3 regions of the Salinivibrio sp. VYel1 genome follow, and region 1 is predicted to be linked to each of the others. Evidence: predicted binding sites of a transcription regulator. Region 1 holds the regulator's gene; each other region holds the start of a gene.
The links. The regulator CRP, encoded in region 1, controls carbon source genes, mostly activating them, when cyclic AMP is high. The targets are predictions, from matches to a motif close to TGTGANNNNNNTCACA.

Region 1 (2,275 bases):
GTGCCCTATAACCAAATGCCTGGTACCTTCACGCCATGGCAAGACTTGGCCGACAATACCAATGTATTGTTTTACGAAGGATTGCACGGCGGCGTGGTCGACGGTGACGTCAACGTTGCGCAGCACGTCGATCTCTTGATTGGTATGGTCCCCATCGTCAACTTAGAGTGGATTCAAAAATTTGTCCGCGATACGCGCGATAGAGGCCATTCTCGTGAAGCGGTGACCGACTCGATTGTGCGCTCAATGGATGATTACCTGCACTATATCACCCCGCAGTTTTCTCGCACCCATATCAACTTTCAGCGCGTTCCCACGGTAGATACCTCAAACCCATTAAATGCCAAAGGGATTCCGTCTTTGGATGAAAGCTTTGTGGTGATCCGCTTTCGTGGCATGAAAAACGTCGACTTCCCTTATCTGTTGCAAATGATCACTGGGTCGTTTATGTCGCGCCATAACACCTTAGTGGTGCCGGGAGGAAAAATGGGCTTTGCAATGGAATTGATCATCCGTCCATTGATTCAGCAATTGATAGAAAAAGGCAAGATTGGCTGAGGCGTAGCGCATTCATGATGTATTACTTCTCAAGCCGTGATCTTAGCCACGTTTTTGCCAGTTTTTTAGGCGGTTGGCCTAGATCAAAATCAAGAAATCACCAACAAAAAAAGATACACTCTTGTTAACATACAGTGAGCTTGTAGCCCGCGTTCAGACTTCGTATTCTGTGCAATGATCTGATGGGTTACCCCTCAGACAAAGATAGGACGTTGTTGCCGGGCAACACATGCAGAGGAAATAAGTTATATGGTTCCAGGAAAACCTCAAACAGACCCTACACTCGAGTGGTTCCTTTCACATTGTCATATTCATAAGTATCCGTCGAAAAGCACGCTTATCCATGCTGGTGAAAAGGCGGAGACCTTGTATTACATCGTGAAAGGGTCTGTGGCCGTACTGATCAAAGATGAAGAAGGCAAGGAAATGATCCTGTCTTACCTTAACCAAGGTGACTTCATCGGTGAGCTCGGGCTTTTCGAAGAAGACCAAGAGCGCACTGCTTGGGTACGCGCCAAATCACCGTGTGAAGTGGCAGAAATTTCATTCAAAAAGTTCCGCCAGCTTATCCAAGTGAATCCTGATATCTTGATGCGCTTGTCCTCACAAATGGCGCGCCGCTTGCAGGTAACGAGCCAAAAGGTGGGGGATCTTGCCTTCCTGGACGTCACAGGGCGCATTGCACAAACCCTATTGAACTTGGCGAAGCAGCCTGATGCCATGACGCATCCTGATGGTATGCAGATTAAGATCACCCGTCAGGAAATTGGCCAAATCGTTGGCTGCTCACGCGAAACAGTGGGACGTATCCTTAAAATGCTGGAAGAGCAAAACCTCATTTCCGCACACGGTAAAACCATCGTGGTATACGGCACACGCTAATCGCGCCGCTCTCTGTATCACCAACCGACGCCCTGGCGTCGGTTTTTTATCTCCATTATCTGGCAAGCACGCGGATTGCTTCTACACTCAAAACGACATGGTTAACATAAAATTAACAAGGTGTCGTTTATGAAAAAACTCATGGTTACCCTCACCGCCTTCGCGCTCTCTGTGTTTTCAGTCCATGCTGCGTCCAATACGACGATTGTCCACCCCGAGCCACGCGCCGGCTCGGCGCTTGATCTCTATGCCATTGAGCTCATCGAGTTTCTTGCCGAAAAGTCGGGAGGATCTGTTACCTTACAAGCCTTTGACGGCCAAATTGGCTCTCAATCTCGTAAGGTGGAAATGCTCAAGCAAGGCAAGCTCACCGTCGACTGGCTTGGTGCCGACCGTACACTGGAAGCTGAATTGATCCCCGTTCGCTATCCCGTGTTTCGTGGCTTACTCGGCCACCGCCTGTTTATTACCAACCAAGCCACCGAGCCCCAACTTGCTCAGATAAGTAGCGCGAGTGACTTGCAGTCTCTGACTATGATTCAGGGACAAGGTTGGGCCGACGTCAAGGTGCTTAACTCAGCGGGATTTCGCGTACGTGAAATATCGAGCTTTGAAAACATTTTCAAAGTGGTTGATACGGGCCGGGCCGATCTCTTCCCTCGTGCCTTGATTGAGCCTTTTAGTGAATTAGCCGAGCGGCCGCAATACGGTAATCTGTTAGTTGACCCACACCTGATGCTGATCTATCGCTTTCCGATGTTCCTGTTTGTGTCTCCGCAACATGCTGACGTCGCCGAGATGTTAAATAGCGCTTTTGAAGCGGCGTATCAAGACG
Region 2 (2,275 bases), on a different contig from region 1:
CAGCGGCGGTCATTATTGGCATGACAGCATTATTGACTCAAGCTTAGCGTGTTTGATGCCCGTGGTGCGCCACGGGCGTGTCGTATTAGGTCGTCGTTTTTGCTTTGTCCATTGGCTTTAAAATCTGAGAGAGAGATAATGCCACGCCGCTATTTACCGCTTCTGTTGTTTATCACGCTGCTCAGCCTCTCCACCCCTACCCGAGCCACCATTGAACAAACCTATGTCGCACACCTTGGCGAACTACCTGGCTTGATCAATTTGGATGGTAGCGGCGCGTTTGTCGATTTCGTCCGCTATCTTGATGCGCAAGACCCTAGCACCAAGATTATTATCGAGGTTTTCCCTATTCATCGCGCGATAAACAGTGTCGCACAAGGGCGAGCCGACTTTGGTTTACCCGCGGTGCGTCCGACGCGGGAAGTGTCCACCTTGCCTTTCGACTTTAGCGAGGTGTCATTTGGCCAGGTCACACATGTCCTTTACACCAATAAAGCGCTCCCGCTCTCGGTCAAAGCGCTGTGGGCAACCCCCTCGCGCTATACCATTGAAGCCGTTCCCTATTATATGCCCTTTAAGGTGCAACGCTCGCACAGTATTAAACAATCTTTGTTGCGCTTGGCCGCGGGGAGAATTGATGGTTTCGTTTGGGCGCAAGAGGAAGCTGACATGGCACTTAAAGAGCTAGGTTTAACCATGATCAAATGCGCACACTTTGCTGACTTCCACGATGTCTTCATCATTCCTAAGGGCGAAGCGGGCCGAGAAATCGATGCGTATCTCACACGACTGATTACTCGCTTGCGTGACCAGGGCGATCTCGCGCGTGAGTATCGTAAGGTACATCGCCCCTATGTCGATTGGCAGCCATAATGCATCAACCGTCTTTCGGCTCGCGAACGTGTCTGCCTACGCACGTCGTCATGATGGCCACATTAAGAGGCATAAAAACATTGATGTCACTCTAACTTTCAGCAACAAATCTGCTCTTGCAAAACATGCGTGACATTACTCACACAATTATTGAAAAGGCTTCTCTACACTGTCCTCCCGTTAACGATAAAGAAGAGATGCTATGCGAACCGCACTAACTGACGCACTGACACAATTACCCGACGCCCTACAAAGCGTCGTCTCTGATTGGATAAATGACGCAAACTTTGGTGCTACCTTCACACCAGAGCAGGTGGCGCAGATGGAATCCGCCAGTGGCCTTAACGGCGCCGCACTGCGTCTTGCTTTATTGCCTTTGGCGGCGGCCTATGCGGTTACCCCCATTTCTCAGTTTAATGTTGGTGCTATTGTCCGTGATGAAAGTGGCACCCTGTATTTAGGCGCAAACATTGAATTCACCGGGGTGCAGCTAGGGCAGACAGTGCATGCCGAGCAATGCGCTATCAGCCATGCTTGGACAAAAGGGGCAAAACGCCTCACCGATATTACGATCAATTACAGCCCATGTGGTCACTGTCGGCAGTTCATGAATGAGCTCAATGGCGCTGAGTCCTTGATCATCCAGCTGCCACAATCCGATCCTAAAGATTTGCACACCTATCTACCCGAGCCGTTTGGTCCTGCCGATTTGGGGATTGACTCTCGCTTATTGACTGACGAGTCCAATCAATTATCAACGGATGATATCGATATTCCATTGCTAAAAGCCGCCGCTGACGCCGCTAACCGCAGTCACGCGCCCTACTCAGGTAACTATAGCGGGGCCGCGGTTGAGACCAATGATGGCGAATTTTTCTCTGGCATGTATGCCGAGAACGCGGCTTTTAACCCAAGTCTTCCGCCTCTTCAGGTTGCATTAATTGCGGTCAATATGGCGGGCTACCATTGGACAGACATTCGCTCTGTTGCGTTGGCCGAAATGGCAACGAGTACAGTCAGTCACCTTGCCGATACCCAGGCAACACTGGATGCCATTGACCCAGATATTCCCTTAGTGTATTCAACCCGCTAAGCGCCCTCCTTATTTGTCCGGTCCTCAGGGGATTTCAGGTCGCCCTGAGGTCGGATTTGCGCTACTATCCGTGCGTCTTTTTTCGGATAGTCACGGCAATGAAACAGATTCATAATCCACTCCAAGGTGCGGCCTGGATGCTGACCGCAGGCCTGTGTTTTGCCCTCGTTAACAGCCTGTCTCAGTACGTTAGTTTTAAAATGGGCTTACCCTCTACCACGGTTGCCTTCATTCAATACGCCATCGCCTTGGTTGCGATGATCCCCTGGTTGAAGCAACTCGGGATCCGTCAAGCACTCAAAACCCAAC
Region 3 (2,275 bases), on a different contig from region 1:
TCATCAGGTTGGCGAGTGTCGCCGCGAGAATGGCTCGCATACCGAGTGTCGCAATATCGCCCCGGCGTTCGGGTACGATGCCGCCTAGGCCTCCCATCAGCATGGCAATGGAGGTCAAGTTGGCAAAACCACACAGCGCAAACGTCACGATAGCTTGACTGTGGGCGGATAATTGGCCTTTTAAGTTCATAAAATCGGCAAAAGCAACAAACTCGTTCACTGCGATTTTTTTACCGATCAAGGTGCCTGCGGTCATGGCTTCATGCCAAGGAATGCCAATTAACCAAGCCACCGGCGCGAATAGGTAGCCAAATAGCCATTCAAGGCTTAGCTGAGGCAGGTTCAAAAGAGGACCAAGCTTACCTAACCCACCATTGATGAGCGCAATCATACTGATCACGGCCAATAAACTGGCACCCACTGCCATGGCGATTTGTAAGCCACTTAAGGCGCCTTGCGTGCCGGCATCAATCAGGTTCACTGGTTTGTCCTGTGTGTCTTGCACTGATTGATGTTGCGTCGGGGTCATCGGTGTTTCGGTTTGTGGCACGATGATCTTGGCCATCATGAGTCCTGCCGGTGCCGACATAAACGCCGCCGCAATAAGGTACTTCATTTCCACACCGAGCCCTGCATAGCCTACCATGGTGCCGCCAGCCACTGAGGCGAGCCCACCCACCATGACAGCAAACAGCTCTGAGCGTGTCATGGCAGCAAGAAAAGGCCGAACAACCAGCGGCGCTTCAACAGAGCCAACAAAAATATTGGCGGTGGCAGACATTGATTCTGTACGCGACGTGCCGAGTACACGTCGTAGTAGTCCACCAATCAGGCTAATGACCCATGTCATTATCCCAATGTGGTACAGCACAGCGATCAGTGCAGAGAAAAAAACGATGGTAGGCAATACATTAAAGGCGAATATAAAACCGAGTTTAAATTTAGCGAGATCGCCAAAGAGGAACTCTGCGCCTATGTCACCAAAGCTGATGATCGCAGAGACGGTGTCAGACGCGTTGGCCAAAATACGCTGGCCAAGGGGAACCGAGATGATAAAGCCAGCAAAGACGATTTGTATGAGGAATGCACCGCCAACGGTGCGCCAGTTAATCGCGGATCGATTTTCAGAAAAACCCATCGCGATAAGAAAGAGGACGCTAATCCCCAACAGGCCAATGCCAAACTGCATGATGTTGCTCCACAAACGTTAAACTTGAGATGGAAAACGATTGCGGCGGTATTGTACGTGGTTTTTCTTATGTGACAAGTGTCACTTTGTGTGTTTTGTGTTTGCATTTTTTTTCATCAATGGCGTCTTTGATATGAGCAAGCGAGTTGCCCAAGCGTGATGACTTTCACGATCGTTATGTTTGCTTAGCAATGGTGGAAAATACGACTATGATTTTAAGAGGGTGTTAGGCGTTCTAAAACGCTATTAACAAAATTGTTTATTGTTCTGAAATAAAGAGTTCAAATAACCGGGAAAGCCAGTAAAATCGGGGCATGGAGGGAAGTTGGTATTCGGTGCTTGGTTAGAAAGTAAACATTTGGTTAGGGGCCTAATTAAATTTTTTCTCAGATGTGGTAATGTAGTTGATTGTGTGGTGACAGCTGGTCTTTTATTGCTGGTAAAGATGGCTTGAACAGCAATGAATAATGGGCGCACCACCAACACTCACAGGCTTCCGAATAAACGGACTAAGGAGTTAACTCGTGAGCGATAAAAGCCATGAAGATATGATGACACCAGACGGGAAGGTTAACCCGATCGATACTGATTATCAGGTCGGTCAGGATAACGTGGCACTGAAACTCGGCCCGTTTGGTTTTGATATTCACAACCGAGTATTTATGGTCTCAGGGCTGGCTATTTTGGCCTTCATTTTTGTCACCCTGGCCTTTCAAAACCAAATTGGTCCTGTTTTTGGGGATCTACGTGGATGGCTAACTTCAAACCTAGACTGGTTCTTCCTTTCAGCAGGAAACATTTTTGTTATTGCCTGTCTAGTGCTGATTGCGTCTCCACTGGGTAAAGTGAGACTCGGTGGTACCGAAGCTAAGCCCGATTACAGCTACGGCGGCTGGTTTGCGATGCTTTTCGCAGCCGGTATGGGTATTGGTCTGATGTTCTACGGGGTTTCAGAGCCATTGACGCATTTCCAAACGGCGTTAGGCGGGACATCCGTAGGCGCTGATGGTCTTCGCACTGACTGGGCGCCTTTGGGTGCGGCAGCCGGTGATACAGAGGCGGCGCGCCGCTTGGGTATGTCTGCCA

Region 2: a site for CRP is predicted at 1,002-1,017, ahead of cdd (cytidine deaminase). Genes of this name have one in related genera too.
Region 3: a site for CRP is predicted at 1,260-1,275, ahead of EHW58_RS03190 (NupC/NupG family nucleoside CNT transporter). Genes of this name have one in related genera too.

Annotation. Positions count from the first base shown of each region.
Region 1 covers NZ_RSAM01000007.1:32,153-34,427, forward strand. The annotation lists gene EHW58_RS08140 (phosphoribulokinase) at 1-558, shown strand, start outside; gene crp (cAMP-activated global transcriptional regulator CRP) at 808-1,440, shown strand; gene EHW58_RS08150 (ABC transporter substrate-binding protein) at 1,570-2,275, shown strand, end outside.
Region 2 covers NZ_RSAM01000005.1:39,499-41,773, forward strand. The annotation lists gene EHW58_RS06210 (hypothetical protein) at 1-47, shown strand, start outside; gene EHW58_RS06215 (ABC transporter substrate-binding protein) at 139-873, shown strand; gene cdd (cytidine deaminase) at 1,076-1,966, shown strand; gene EHW58_RS06225 (DMT family transporter) at 2,065-2,275, shown strand, end outside.
Region 3 covers NZ_RSAM01000002.1:126,635-128,909, forward strand. The annotation lists gene EHW58_RS03190 (NupC/NupG family nucleoside CNT transporter) at 1-1,189, opposite strand, end outside; gene EHW58_RS03195 (BCCT family transporter) at 1,738-2,275, shown strand, end outside.